Regions from separate parts of the Chlorobaculum sp. MV4-Y genome, predicted to be linked through region 2. Evidence: riboswitches for the same ligand, from Rfam matches in the RefSeq annotation. Region 2 holds a riboswitch; each other region holds the start of a gene.
The links. Region 2 has a riboswitch for cobalamin ahead of NY406_RS07400 (vitamin B12-dependent ribonucleotide reductase). Riboswitches for the same ligand answer to the same signal wherever they lie in the genome.

Region 1: linked by a shared signal. The riboswitch ahead of cbpB (peptide-modifying radical SAM enzyme CbpB) and the one ahead of NY406_RS07400 (vitamin B12-dependent ribonucleotide reductase) in region 2 are both predicted to bind cobalamin.
Region 3: linked by a shared signal. The riboswitch ahead of NY406_RS03820 (TonB-dependent receptor plug domain-containing protein) and the one ahead of NY406_RS07400 (vitamin B12-dependent ribonucleotide reductase) in region 2 are both predicted to bind cobalamin.

Annotation. Positions count from the first base shown of each region.
Region 1 covers NZ_CP104202.1:35,299-40,352, reverse strand. Annotated here, with positions in the region: gene NY406_RS00215 (transporter) at 1-54, opposite strand, end outside; gene NY406_RS00210 (hypothetical protein) at 74-433, opposite strand; cobalamin riboswitch at 458-674, opposite strand; gene cbpB (peptide-modifying radical SAM enzyme CbpB) at 832-2,262, opposite strand; cobalamin riboswitch at 2,586-2,726, opposite strand; gene NY406_RS00200 (Tn7-like element transposition protein TnsE) at 2,852-3,409, opposite strand; gene NY406_RS00195 (hypothetical protein) at 3,406-4,134, opposite strand; gene glmS (glutamine--fructose-6-phosphate transaminase (isomerizing)) at 4,298-5,054, opposite strand, start outside.
Region 2 covers NZ_CP104202.1:1,505,207-1,510,260, forward strand. Annotated here, with positions in the region: gene NY406_RS07400 (vitamin B12-dependent ribonucleotide reductase) at 1-3,191, opposite strand, end outside; cobalamin riboswitch at 3,429-3,698, opposite strand; gene NY406_RS07405 (NAD-dependent epimerase/dehydratase family protein) at 3,858-4,865, opposite strand; gene NY406_RS07410 (hypothetical protein) at 4,907-5,054, opposite strand, start outside.
Region 3 covers NZ_CP104202.1:793,088-798,141, forward strand. Annotated here, with positions in the region: gene NY406_RS03810 (NAD(P)/FAD-dependent oxidoreductase) at 1-629, opposite strand, end outside; gene NY406_RS03815 (SRPBCC family protein) at 835-1,302, shown strand; cobalamin riboswitch at 1,357-1,592, shown strand; gene NY406_RS03820 (TonB-dependent receptor plug domain-containing protein) at 1,827-3,779, shown strand; gene NY406_RS03825 (ABC transporter substrate-binding protein) at 3,802-4,611, shown strand; gene bluB (5,6-dimethylbenzimidazole synthase) at 4,608-5,054, shown strand, end outside.

The sequences.
Region 1 (5,054 bases), 770 kb from region 2:
GTACGCCGGGGCAGCGCAGCACAGCAATGCTGCCGCCATAACATATTGTTTCATTATCACTTGTTTTATTGTTTCAGTTCAATTGCCAGCACGGAATGACGGTCAGCGGATGACCGGCGGCGGAAAAACTGTCACAGCCTGAACGGCACTGATGACAAGTGACGGTGAGCGGGTCATGCCCTTGATGATAGCGTTGACCGGATTGACGCGAAAAAGGCGGGAAATGGCCGATGAGATGAGTGCGGCAGGATCGATGGGGATCGATGGAAAACAGCACGGAATGCGCCGGGACGCCAAACGGCGAGCGGAACAGATCGTAATGAACGAGAGGGATGAATCGACTGAGAAGCGAGCGGAACAGCCGGTTGCGCAACGACAGGATCGACGCCCAACCCTTGCCTGTTCTAGCGGACGGAACGAGGGTGTGTTTCATGGTAGTATGTTGCTTTATTCCCGAAGCGTTAAAAAAAGATGCGGCAGGTCTTCTGACTTTCCCGGGTTTTACCGGCCTTCCCACCCCGATGAAATCGGGGCAGTGGCATATTCGATAAACCTTTTCACCAGCTATTCAGCCAGTGCGAGATTACAGCAGCGGGTACTGTTCCGGACTCTCACCGGATTCCCTTTTAAGCCCGCATGTCTCCATGTCGGGCACCACATAATTGGACGAAGAAAGTATAAGAAAAAGCGAGAGAAAGGCAAATGCTGGATGGAAAAATTTTGTATGGCGATGCCTTGCCCGGGGAAAGCGCAATGCGTCTTTCCCCCGGTTCTTCGGCCAGAGAAACGATCAATAACCAGATTGGCCTTCGAATCTTTTTCCCGAAGCGCTCAGGAGAGACTCGCGCACCCTGCCGCTCCAAACTCAACGACCGTTTCGGTCGCCTTGTCCCAGCCATTTTCGAGAAAATCGTCCGCCACGCCGTCGGCAATCTTGCGCATGGCGAAGCGCACCTGCTCCTCGTAGAGTTCGCAGAACGCGCCGGGACTCTTCATCGTGCCGTGCAGACTCCACGCCTCTGCCGGGCAGGGCGAGCCGCAGAAGTGCCGAATGGCGCAACTCCGGCAGGGATCGATCTCCTCTACCCGCCGACTCGTGACCAGCCTGAACGACGGCGTGGCCAGAATGGCGTCAATGTCGTCGCGGAAAACGTTGCCGCCGTTGAACTCCTCCAGCCCGACGAACTCGCTGCACGGAAAGATGTCGCCCTTGGCCGACAGCGCCACGAAGCAGCGTCCACCGCCGCAGGGCGAGATGTCGCACATCAGCTTTCGGGCCGTCGGAGCCAGAATCGAGAGCATGATGTTGGCGAAGTTGGCCACCACCAGCTTCCGGCCGGTCTCGCGATACAGCTCATGCGCCCGCTCCAGCGCTCGCAGGTAATAGCCAGACATTACCCTGTCATCAGGCTTTTCGGCTTTGCCGCCCGGCTGCGTACAGCGTACGGGATTGAGCATGCACACCGGCACTTCAGCCGCATGAAAAAACTCGACAATCTCGGCCAGTGATTGCATGTTTTGCTTCGTCACCGTACAGATCACACTGTAGCTCTCGTAGCCACGAAGCAGCGCCATAGCCTGAAGCACCGATTCATAAACCCCTTCGCCAGACCAGCTCTTGCGCGTCCGGGCGGCCAGCGCAGCCTGATGGCCATCGAGTGACAGACCGACGCCAACGCCGCGCGACATGAGAAACTCCGCCGCTTCGTGATCGAGCAACGTGCCGTTTGTCTGCACGCCGAACCTGAACGCCTCACCGAAATGGTCAATCGCCGAAAACACCGCCTTACGGTTCATCAGAGGTTCAGAGCCATGAAAAATCACTTCCGGTCTGAACCCTTCGGCCACATGCTGCCTGAAGTAGACGAGCATTCTCTCCAGAGCCTCGATCAGTTCTCCGGCAGGCATATCCACGCCGTCTCGCCGCATCTCGCCCGGAATATAACAGTAGCTGCAATCGAGGTTGCAACGCTCCGTCGGGTTCACATAGACTGCCGACGGCTTCAGGCTGCACCGTAGCGCCGTCATCTCCGACTCGAACTCCGCCGCTTTCTGCCGATACCCCTGGCAGAGCGGATGGCTGGAAGAGAAAACCTCCGCCAGCTCATGCTTGCCCACCAGCGCCCAGAAAGCCGTGTCCGGCGACACGACCGCCATGTAATCGTCATGGCCGATGTCGATCGGCAATAGCGACATGCCGTTGCCCGAATTCACCCACAGGCCCCTTGACGAGGCCTGTTTTCCCGTTACGTCTCCCCGCATCGTTCAGTTTGCCTCCTTCTTCACGACCGGTTTCTCGATCAGGATGTAGTGCGAAAGGCCCGTGCCGCTGGCATCCTTGCGCTTCCTTACCGCGATGATCGCTTTTGGTTTCACGATTTTTGTTGATTTTGCTTGCGTGTTGTTCATGGCGTTGTCTCCATTTTTGTTGAAAAAGAAAAAGGACTTCATCCCACCTTTTGCAAGATGGAGCGAAGCCCTTTACCATCGGAGTTCTGCCCGGACGACAAAAAAATACGGGATCAGGAACTCAATGTCCCGCCCATGAGCGTTTCGTCATCCATGCTATGTTCTCAATACAACAGGTCTTCTGGCTCTCGGATCGTCCTTCCCCTGCAAGCCTTCCCCCCCGGTAAGCCGGAGCAGTGACCACCCCCGAAGGGATCAAGTGCAGGTTCAGTCCCCGAATACAGCGGCGGGACCGCCACGGATTCAAACCGTGTTCCGGGATGTTGCAATGAATACTTTAAGGTAACATGATGATCCAAGTAATGCAAGGGATCTATATCAGTGTACCAAAAACGTTGAATGTACTTAAAGACTTGCCACGATATTATGGAACTGGACTGATTCAGATGCGAAGCAATTCTACATGTACCCGTTCTGCCCAACGAAGAAAAGAATCTCGCGCTACTAACGATTTGTCTAAAGAGGAGGTTTTAGGGTGGGATATGCGCTTATAGTCATTCCGAAAAGTCTTTTCAAGAAATGACGTAGGCCACACTAATGAGTGCTTTACAAGAAGCATTTCAAGTTCATGAAGCTGTCGCTCCCAACCAATTGCCGAAACCTGCAACTTCAGCAATAACGTAGACAGATGATTCTGGCTATCCGAAGTATCGGCTTCAAGAAGCGCATAGAGCACTCCTGATTTCTCAAGAAGGAAGTAGGACAGACAACGCGGATTACCATCCGCTAAAAGATGTTTGGAATAACCGGCAATTGGCGGGAGCTTTCGTATCTCCTGCCGCAGATGACGGCAATCGGGCATATTCGCCAAAAGGGCAACCATCGCCTCAAAGGCTTCACATTTAGCCGCATACAGGTGAGCATCATCGCTTTTATCATCTAGCCCGTCGTAATCTGCCGATGCCAGAGCTCCCTGAACGCTTGCGTCCTCGGTGCTCACCTCCAAATGAGCTTCTGATAACGGACTTGCCCCGTCTTGAACACGGATAATCCCGCTCCCTGCCAGCTTGCCAATTCGCGTTGTCTGAACGGGGTTTGCGAACTCAAAGGAAACCATCGAGGCATCGAGCCGCATCTCAGAGTGATCGGCATCAGGCGCCTGATCATCGTCAATCTCCAGCTCCGGAACAGACAAGGGGCCGGGCAAAACCGCACGCCCTGAAGCTGATCGTTTTTCAACAAATCGTGGATCGATAAACTCAACAGCGCCAAGAGCGTTGCAGGCCAGACTGAAAATGCCATGTACCTCGTAAAAAAAAACGCTTGTAACTTCTGATCGAAATGTCCGCGAACAGTCAGCTCGACACCCTCAAGCCGTGGTGGATCAAACGAAAAACACCACAAGCGGTATTGTTCAGTGTCATAACCATGCTGCAGTTGATAACGGGCAATACTTTCGAATGATCGCCGTGCATCGTCATCCAGTAAAATCCAGGCAAGAGCACGCCTCAGTGCATAATTCTCCCTGACGTAAAGCGGCAGAGTACATGTTGGCAGGATGTTGAGCTGTGCTTTATTCGCCCCGGTTGTCTGCAGAACATCAAACTCCTGGGCAAGCCTCTGGTTAATCAATGATAACCGGGCAAGGTAGGCATGGTGAAAAAACAGCACTCGTGCCAGCTCAAGTTGGGGGAGATGGTACGTCACCCCGTTGTGGTCAAACATAAAACGCCATTGCTGAGCGTCGTCCTGTCGGCCAACGGCAGCAATCGGTCAGGTTTTTATACGCCCAGCCGTCCAGTGACTTGTACTTTTTACAGTTACAATTTTTATTTCTTAGTTACCGACTTTATTTACCAACCACAGCCACTGAATCGAGAAAAAATCGCTACTCCACCGTCACCGATTTGGCGAGGTTGCGCGGACGATCGACGTTGCAGCCGCGAAGCGTGGCCACGTGGTAGGAGAGCAGTTGCAGCGGAATGACTGTCAAGAGCGGCAGCACCGCGGCGGAGGCCTGCGGGATGTAGATCACATCCTTCGTCAGCCGCTCGATCTCCCGGTCGCCTTCGCTGGCGATAGCAATCACCCTGCCTTTGCGGCTGCGCACCTCTTCGATGTTGCTCAGAATCTTGGCATAGGTGTTGTCGCGGGTGGCAATCACGATCACCGGCATATCCTCGTCGATCAGGGCGATAGGACCATGCTTCATCTCGGCAGCCGGGTACCCTTCGGCGTGAATGTAGGAAATCTCCTTGAGCTTCAGCGCGCCTTCGAGAGCAACGGGGAAGTTGTAGCCCCGGCCCAGGTAAAGCGCGTTGCGAGCATCCTTGAGCTTGACGGCGATCTCTTTGATGGCGTCGTTCTGCTCCAGAATCCGGGCCACCTTGTCGGGCACTTCCGCCAGTTCGCGCAAATTCAGGCGAATCTCCTCGTGTGAAATGGTGCGTCCCTTGCTCAGCGCCATGGCCAGCATGAAAAGCACGATCACCTGCGCGGTAAAGGCCTTGGTCGAGGCCACACCCACCTCGGGGCCAGCGTGAGTGTACATGCCGCAGAGCGTCTCTCGCGGAATCGTCGAACCAACCACGTTGCAGATGCCCATAACCATCGCCCCCTTCTCCTTGGCCAGCCTGAGCGCGGCC
Region 2 (5,054 bases):
GCCTTCACGTGCACGAAATCCTTGCGACCAAGGTAGTCGTAGCCGATGGAGCGGAAAACGTAGTCGAGAATCGAGGTCGAGTTCTTGATGGCGTTGTGGCCCTGCACCGCGCCAGCAGGCTCGAAGCGGGTGAAGGTGAAGCTGTCCACCAGCTCTTCGAGCGGCATTCCGTACTGGAGCGCCTTGGAGGCAAGCACGGCGAAGCAGTTGAGCAGGCCCTTGAACGACGCGCCCTCCTTGTACATGTCGATGAAGATTTCGCCCAGCGAGCCGTCTTCATACTCTCCGGTTCTGAGGAACACCTTGTGGCCGCCGACATACGCCTCGCGGATGTACCCCTTACGGCGCTTCGGCAGCATACGGCGCTCGGAGCGGTGATAGACCCGCTCGACGATGTGCTCCTGCACCTCCTTCGGCCCCTTGGTTTCGTCCAGATCCTCCTCGGTGCCGAGCATGATCACCTCGTCGAGCGGCGAAATGCTGGAAATGTTGAGCGGCTGCGAAAGCTTGGAGCCGTCGCGGTAAATCGTGATCGCCTTGACCATCGACTGCCATGCGGCTTCGTAAACCTCGCCGATTTCAGCGGTGGTGGCGCTGGCGGGCATATTGACCGTCTTGGAGATCGCGCCGGAGATGAAGGGCTGCACGGCGGACATCATGTGCACATGGGCCATGTGGTTGATGTAACGCTTGCCCTTGCGTCCGCAGGTGCTGGCGCAGTCGAAGACCGGCAGGTGCTCCGGCTTGAGGTGCGGCGCGCCCTCGATCATCATAGTGCCGCAGACGTAGTCATTAGCCGCCTCGATGTCCGCCTCACTCGCGCCAAGCTCGCTCAGCATGTCGAACGAGGGTTCGTTGAGCTGCTCTTCGGTGAAGCCGAGGGAGTGGCAGAACTCCTCGCCGATGATCCATTTGTTGAAGGCGAAGCGGATGTCGAAGACGCTTTCGAGCTGCTTTTCGACCGCATCGATCTTTTCGTCGGTAAAGCCGCGGCTCTTGAGCCACTGCTGGTTGATGCCGGGGCATCCGCGCAGGGTACCGTGGCCCTTGCAGTACTTCTCGATCTCCTCGATCTGCTTGTCGGAGTAGCCGAGGCGGGAAAGCGCCTTGTGCACCGACTGGTTGACGATCTTGAAGTAGCCGCCGCCCGCAAGTTTCTTGAACTTGACAATAGCGAACTCCGGCTCGATGCCGGTGGTGTCGCAATCCATAACAAGGCCGATGGTGCCGGTCGGCGCGATGACGCTCACCTGCGCGTTGCGGAAGCCGTGCTTCTTGCCGCGCTTGAGCGCCTCGTCCCACACCTTTCCGGCAGCCTCGAACAGCTCCTTCGGGCAATATTCCGAATCGATTCCGCGAGGTTTGATCACCAGCCCTTCGTAATCGTCCTCCGAGCTGTTGATCGCCGCGCGGCGGTGGTTGCGGATGACGCGCAGCATGTCGTCGCTGTTCTCGCGATAGCGGGCGAACGGGCCGAGGTCTTTGGCCATGTCGGCAGAGGTAACGTAGGCCTGACCGGTCATGAGCGCCGCGATGCCACCCGCAATGGCAAGGCCGCGCGGCGAGTCGTAGGGAATACCGAGCACCATCAGGACGCGCCCGAGGTTGGCGAAACCGAGGCCCAGCGTGCGGAACTCGTAGCTCAGGCGGGCGATCTCCGCCGACGGGAAGTGCGCCATCAGCACCGAGATTTCAAGCACCACCGTCCAGAGCGCCGAAGCGTGCTGAAGTTCGGTGATCTTGACCTTGCCGCTCTCCTCGTCGAGAAAGTGCGCGAGGTTGAGGCTGGCGAGGTTGCAGGCCGTATCGTCGAGGAACATGTACTCCGAGCACGGGTTGCTGGCATTGATGCGGCCGCTCTTCGGGCAGGTGTGCCATTCGTTGATGGTCGAGTCGAACTGCAAGCCCGGATCGGCGCACTTCCAGGCACTCATCACGATCTTCTCCCAGAGGTCCTTGGCACGCACAGCGCGGGCATCCTTGCCGGTGGTGCGCTCGCGGAGCACCCACATTTCGTCGTTCTGCACGGCCTTCATGAACTCGTTGGTCACGCGGACGCTGTTGTTGGAGTTCTGGCCGCCGACGGTCTGGTACGCCTCGGACTCGTAGTGCGTGTCGTACTCCTCGAAATTGAGCGAGGTGTAGCCCTGCTCGACCAGCGCCAGCACACGCAGGATATAGCTCATCGGCACACCGCGATGCAGGGCGTTACGAATGAGCGTGTCGAGCATCTCGTTCTCCTGCCGGTCGGTGCCGCCCTTGAGCGCCTCATCGACAATCGCTTTCAGGAAGCGCGAGCAGATCTTGGAACCAGCAACCATCGCGGCCACCTTGTCCTCCTCTTTCGCCTTCCACTCGATGAACTTTTCAATGTCCGGATGATCGATATCGACGATGACCATCTTGGCCGCGCGGCGCGTGGTGCCGCCGGATTTGATCGCGCCAGCCGCAGAGTCGAAGATTTTCAGGAAGCTCATCAGGCCCGACGAGCTGCCGCCGCCGCTGAGCTTTTCGCCCGATCCACGCAGGTTCGAATAGTTGGTGCCCGAGCCACTGCCAAACTTGAAGACGCGCGCCTCGCGGATGGCGAGGTCGAAAATGCCGCCGTCGTTGACCAGATCGTCCTTGACCGACTGGATGAAACAGGCGTGCGCCTGCGGGCGGGAGTAGGCGTCCTCGGACTCTTTCGTCTCGCCGGTCACCGGATCGACGTAGAAGTGCCCCTGCGCCGGGCCGTTGATGCCGTAGGCGAACTGGAGACCGGTGTTGAACCACTGCGGCGAGTTCGGCGCCGCCATCTGCGCGAGCAGCATGTACACCACCTCGTCATAAAACGCCTGCGCATCCTCCTCGGTGTCGAAGTAATTGTGCTTGCGGCCCCAATCCTGCCAGCAGCCCACCATGCGGTGCGCCACCTGCTTGATGGAGTTCTCGCTGCCGGTCACCGGCTGGCCGTCCGCGCCGATCATGAGGTTCCCCTCAGCGTCGCGCTGCGGCACGCCGGTCTTGCGGAAATATTTCTGCGCGAGAATGTCGGCGGCAACCTGCGACCACGAAACCGGCACTTCGACATCGTTCATCTCAAAGACCTTCGAGCCATCGGGATTGCGAAGCACGGAGGTTCTGAGCGTGTAGTCGAAACGGTCATAGACGTTTTCACCAGGGGAAGTGAACAGGCGGGCGATTTTCATGTGAAGTCTCCAGAATCGATAATTGGTTGTTGATAGGTAAATCCATTTTATTCCAAGACTTACCTTACGTCAGCACACACAGTGAAGCATGGTTGCATCATGACGGGAGATTGCTTTACGCAATATAAACCACCCTGTCAAACTCAGAAAACAGCTTTGGCGAACTGACGAAAAAAGATCGAGGAACAATCAGGTTTCGATCGTTGAACGGGACGCCAAGCTCTGTTCCCGGAGCCACGCGGCGCCAACCATTACGGCAGGTTTCCTGACTTCGATGGCCGCGAAATTACTTCGACGTTTTCCTTCGGGCGACCTTCCCCCGCATTCCCCGTGGTTATCAGAGGTGGGCAGAGTGGATACACCCGAACCGCGGCGGCCATGAGGACAGAGCTGTCAACATCGCCGGGCGGCACACCATCTTACAGTTGCGGGCACAGTGTGCGATTCACACGCAACTTCCCTTTTACCCGAATGTTTTCATCCGGCACCGTAATGCTCAAAGAACTTTCAATGGTAATGATTTTTTGGAAGGCAGACAACGCCGGAAGGTGATTTTCCGGGCGACATGCGACGGACTTAACGGTGCTGAAAACAGGGAAGGCTCACGGTAAAAGCATTTCCGGTCGAAGCCCTGAAAACAACTTTTTTTCCGGCAAGACCGGAGCATTATTTCACCTTCCACTGCGACGGATCGACCGTCAGCAGCCAGTCGAGCGTACGCCGGATACCCTCATCCTGCGGCACGAGGCTTTGCCAGCCAAGCGTCTTGCGGGCTTTCGACACATCAACCTCCGCACGTGAGGTGAGCACATCGACCGCCTGCCGGGTCAGGAGTGGGCGCTTTTCGCTTCCGGCAATCCGCCAGACAAACTCCATCACCCCGGCGACGGCCCGAACCATGCCGAACGGGAGGTGAAGCGACGGCACCGGCGAACCTATCGCCACGGCAACGCGCCGGCACACCTCCTCGAAAGTGATCGCTTCACCGTCGCAAGCCATGAACGCCTCGCCAACGGCTTCCGGACGGGTAGCGGCCAACATCGTCAGATCGGTGAGATTGTCGATATAGATCATGCTGATCGGCGCGTTGCGCGCCCAGAAGAATGCCTGACGCTTGCGGATCGCATCGGCCAGAATCGGAAACAGCGTCCGGTCGCCGGGGCCATAGACCCACACTGGATAGAGAATGCTCGCTGAAAGCCCCCGTTTCATAGCTGCCCAGACCTCGTTTGTGCCACCGATTTTCGTATCGGGATAGGATTGCCTGCGCGTCATGCAGGGCGTCTGTTCATCGATACGGCCAAGCAGGTGGTGCTCGAAGCACTCGAACGAGCTGACATGCACCAGCCGCCCAACGCCGTGCCGAAGCGATGCTTCGCACACGTTGCGCGTACCTCCGACGTTGATGTCGATAAAATCCTGCATCGGCCCCCAGTCGGAAGTCAGCGCGGCGGCATGGATCACCAGATCGCACCCGTGCACCGCAACATCGACCGAATCTGCATCACGCACATCCCCCTCGACCACCTCGACCCCGGAGGCGCGCAGCGACGGAATGCACGCATTCCCCTTCCGCACCAGCGCCTTCACGCGATACCCGTCCCGCAAACATCGCCTCACCAGATGCGACCCGATAAACCCTGAAGCTCCGGTAATAAGGACTGTCTTGGTCATAAGTAAGTTTTGATTTATCCGGAAGCCCCTCGCTCAAACGCTCAAGCGCTGCAATCACTGGAGACCCGGTCGAGGATGGTCAGATACCAGCGGCTGTCAATTTTCGTCATGTAAAACACCAGGTCGTTTCCAGCCGCGTCAACCAGCACGACCCGGATGCTTTTCGCCTCAAGTGCGCGGAACCGGGCA
Region 3 (5,054 bases), 710 kb from region 2:
ATCTTCTCCGGCCCGCCCTTTTCGTGATGCTTCAGCCACGAAGCGAGCGACAGCGCCATCTCGACCGGCGGCCCCTCGCAGGCGGCCTTGGCTATCGGTATGAAGTCGAGCTTGCCTTTGGTTCCCTGATGGAATCGCGCCGAGCCGATCGCGATCGGGCCGCCCTTGTAGTCGCCCTCATGCAGGTAACGCCGGAGCTTGTTGGCGTAAAATCCATCGGTTACGCTGTGGCCGTATTCCGCGAAGCCCTCGATCTTGTCGAACGCGAGGCGGTTGCCGAGGGCGATGACCAGGTAGTCGTAGCCGAGCACATCGGTGGTCGAGCCGGGCCGTTCGGTGGGCTGGATGGTCACCTTTTTGCTTTCGACGTCGATGTCGAGCACGGCGGCCTGGATGAAGCGGGTTTCGTCTTTGTCGAGCACCGGAGCCAGCGGCAGGTGCATGCTGCTGTCGGGATTTTTGTTTTCGAGGATTTCGAGCGGGATGTTGGGGATGAAGAGCAGATACGACCGTTTATCGACCACCGTGATCGCGGCATCCTCCGGTTTCACATAGTCGCGGATGTGACGGGCGACCTGCAATCCGGCAAAGTTGCCCCCAAGAATCAGAACATGCGGTTTGGTTTTCATCGTGACAATCCTCTAGGGTTCAGTTATGGGAAAGCACAAATATTCTCGATGATGTTAACGGTATCGGCATCCAGAAAGTTTTTCAGTTGAACCATTGCAGGGATTGACAGGATCAAAATCACCAGCCAAATCACTACGGGGATACTTTTACCGTTCGTTCGTCGTTGTTCAGATCGAAGTATGCCAAAGAAATCTGTTGCATTCGATGAACCTTCATACCAAAACCTGGGTACAGCGGTTGCCTGTGCCGATAGATGTTGCGTGGGACTTTTTTTCGCAGCCGGACAATCTTGCCCGGATCACTCCGCCGGAGATGTTCCTGCGCGTCGATGGCGGAAGCACCGGAAAACCGATCTACGAAGGGATGCAACTGAGCTACACGCTCTATCCTTTCATGATGATTCCCGTCCGGTGGACGACTGAAATCATGGCGGTCTCGAAGCCCGATTTTTTCGAGGATCGCCAGCTTTCGGGGCCATACGAGCTGTGGCATCACACGCACCGGTTCCGCGAAATCGAGGGCGGCACGGAGATGACCGACATCGTCGAGTACGCGCTGCCATTCGACATGCTCGGCGAAGTGGTCGAGGCGCTGATCGTCGGACGGCGGCTCGATGAAGTGTTCGAGTACCGGCGGCGCAAGGTGGCGGAGATTCTCGGCGAGATGCAATGACGGGAATTGTAATTGAGCCGGAAAATCGTAAATTGCGCCCGCAAAGATGAATGTTCTTTCACATGAATAGCTGGTGCCGGCTTCAAAGCCGGAGAATAGGGAAGTACGTGAGATTCGTACACTGTACCCGCAACTGTACAACGGAAAACTGCCGCTGGCAGGCGTGGCCTCATGCCGCGAAGCAGCAGTTCGGCGCACGTCACTGCCAGGCTCCTCCACGGAGCGGGCGGGAAGGCCGCACCGGTTCAGCCGTTATAGTCAGGAGACCTGCCAGTTACTCTTTGCTCGGTAACAAGACTACGGGTTAATAGTCAGGCAAAGCGCTTCCGGTAACTCCGACTGTACAGCATCGATTTTTCAGTGTGCTCTCTTTTTTACGTTTTTACGTTAATGGCGTGAAGCCAGCGTTTCCGCTCTCCGCCCATTGATAAACCATCGAGCTGTTTGGCGACGGGAACCGGGCCAGTCCTTTTCCTTAACCCCTGTCTGTTGATGTTTCAGTTAATTCAACACAGGACAACACCATGAACAAACGAACGCTCGCCATCCTCATGGCAGCAATGCTCGCCAGCCCTACGCTCCACGCCGAAGAGACCGGTTCGGATTATCTCGGTAACGAAATCGTCGTCACGTCGAGCCGGGTGCCTCAGCCGAAAAAAGAGCTGACCTCGAACGTTACGATCATCACCAAAGAGGAGATTAACGAGTCGTCGGCCAGCGATCTGAGTGAACTCCTCGCCGAGAAAAATCTCGGACACATCCAGAAATATCCCGGCACTTTGACCTCCGTCGGCATCCGCGGTTTCAGGACGGAATCCCACGGCAACGACCTCATGGGCAAGGTGCTCGTGCTGCTCGATGGCCGCCGTGCCGGCACCGGCAACCTCGCCAAAATCATGACGGCCAACGTTGAGCGTATCGAGATCATCAAGGGACCAGCGGCCGTGCAGTATGGTTCCGCAGCGATCGGCGGCGTGATCAACGTGATTACGGCAAAAGGCTCGGGTGCGCCATCGGCGTCGATCGAGCAGAAAATCGGCAGCAACGATTTCTCCATGACCGAGGCGACCATTCAGGGAAAAACCGGGCGCTTCGACTATTCCGGCAGCATCTCGAAATCCGATTCCGGAAGCTACAAAACGGCCAAAGGAGTCACCTACCCGAATACCGGTTATGAAGATCAGAAGCTGGCGAGTCTGAATGTGGGTTACGAGATTGCCGACGGTCACCGGATTGGCATGATCGTTCACTCCTTCGATGTGGACAAGGCTGGTTCGCCGAGCTATTTCAGCTCGCCCAATCTCCGTGCCTATACGGTTCAGAACAACCACTCCGTCGATTTCAGGTACGATGGCGCGACCTCCAGCCGCAACTTTTCATGGATGGCTCGCTACTTCACCGGAAAGGACGAGTACCGCTATGTTGATCCGAGCTGGGGGTATCAAAGCAGCAACAAAATCGACCAGCAAGGAGCGCAGGCGCAGGTTACCTGGCAGCCGGGCGCGCTCAGGCTCACGACCGGATTTGACTGGCTGAAGTACGAACTCAATTCGACCTTGAAGCCGAGCTGGGCTTCCTATGAAAATCCCGCCGGTTTCGTTCTCGGCAAGTACGGATTTTTCGATGATCGCCTGATCGTGACAGGCGGCGTGCGTTACGACGACTATCGCGTCAACATGAAAGCGATCGAAGGCACGTCGAGGAGCAAGGACAATTTCGCGCATCAGGCCGGAGTGGCGTGGCAGGCAACCGATTTCCTCAAGCTCAGAGGCTCGTATGCCGAAGGTTTCAGGATGCCGTCGGAGCGTGAGCTTGCCGCCAATATCACCAGCTGGGGGAAGACCTACATCGGCAATCCCGATCTCAAGCCGGAATCGAGCGAAACCTGGGAAGTCGGTATGGACCTTAACTGGAAAGGACTCAATGGTTCGCTGACCTGGTTCAGCACCGATTATACGGACATGATCCAGACCAAACAAACAGCTCCATCGACCTATACCTATCGCAACATTGGCAGTGCCACGGTTTCCGGAATCGAAGCTGAACTCTCGAAGGTGTTCGCTCTCGACAGCTCCTCGTGGACGCTTGAACCATATGCCGGGTACACCTACCTTTTGCAGTATCGTGACAACCAGAGCGGCGACGATCTGCTTTACACGCCGCAGTGGAACGCCAGTACCGGACTGAGAGTGCATGACGGACGCGGCTTCAACGGCGCGTTCAACCTTGCCTACACCGGCAAAACCTTTGTCCAGAACTATGAGACCGGCTCTGGCGAAGTGGTGTCGAAAGGCGGATTTACGGTGGTTGATCTTTCCGTCTCGAAGAAATTTCCGTTCGGCGGCAAGGGCGTGAAAGGGCCGGGAATCACGGTCAGGGCCGAAGTCAACAACCTCTTCGACCGCGATTACCAGTATGTCAAGGGCTATCCGATGCCTGGCCGTACCTTCGTTTTCGGTCTGAAGGCGGATATCTGAAACCGCCCATCCACCACCGATCATGAAAAAAATCATCATGACGCTGCTGCTCCTGCTTTTTGCGGGAGCAGCGGCGCGGGCGGAGGGGCGGATTGTCAGCCAGTCGCCCTACATTACCGACACCTTGCGCTCGCTCGGTCTCGAAAACCGCATTGCGGGGGTGAGCCGCTATGACGATCTTGACCTGCCGAAGACTGGCGGCGTGACCGATCCCGATCCGGCGGCCATCGCGGCGCTGCATCCCGGCTATCTCTTTCTCTCCGACTGGACAAGCCCCGATGTTTGCAAGCGAGTGACGCCGCCGGGCGCGAAGTGCGTCGTGCTGCACGGCTTCAAGAGCATGAGCGAGATTGGCGGGAACATTCGCGCCATCTGCGATGTGCTTGGCATCGAAGGCGGCGACGAGAAGGCTGCCGCGTTCGAGCGGCAGTGGCGCAAGGCGGCGGCAGAGGTCAACGGCGGCGGGCGGCGGGTGCTGATCCTGTCGAGCTGCCAGGGCAATCCGTTCTCGTTCGGCGTCAACACCTACCTGTACGACCTCTTCACGGCGGCGGGATTCAAGGTGGTCGAGGACTATCCGACGATCCGCCATGTCGCGCCGACGGAGCTGATCGGCAGCGTCTGGGAGCTGGTCGAGGAGAAAAAGCCGGAGATCGTTTTCGTGCTTCAGAAGGACGGCTACGAATGCCCTGTGCGGATTCCCGAGGGCGACTACCAGATCGTGCGCCTCGATGGGCCGCGCTTTACGTCGCCATCGCCAAAAATTCTTGACGGACTCGAAGAGCTGAAGTGGCGATTCGGGGTTCGTAACCAGAAACTGAAATCGAAATGACTATCACTACTTCCGAGCGCGAAGCGCTCTATAAAGTTATCTACAGCCGACGCGACGTGCGGGGGCAGTTTTTGCCCGATCCGGTGCCGGAAGCGGTGCTCCGCCGGGTGCTCGACGCGGCGCACCACGCGCCGAGCGTGGGCTTCATGCAGCCGTGGGACTTCGTCGTCGTCCGCGACCTTGTCGTCCGCGAGCAGATCAAGGAGGGCTTCGAGATCGCCCATGCCGAAGCCGCCAACATGTTCGAGGGCGAGAAGCGTGAGCAGTATCGAGGCTTCAAGCTCGAAGGAATTCTCGAAGCGCCGGTTGGGATTTGCGTCACCTGCGACCGGACGCGCAGCGGCGAGGTGGTGATCGGGCGCACGGCCAATCCCGAAATGGATCTCTACAGCTCGGTCTGCGCCGTGCAGAATCTCTGGCTCGCCGCGCGGGCGGAGAATCTC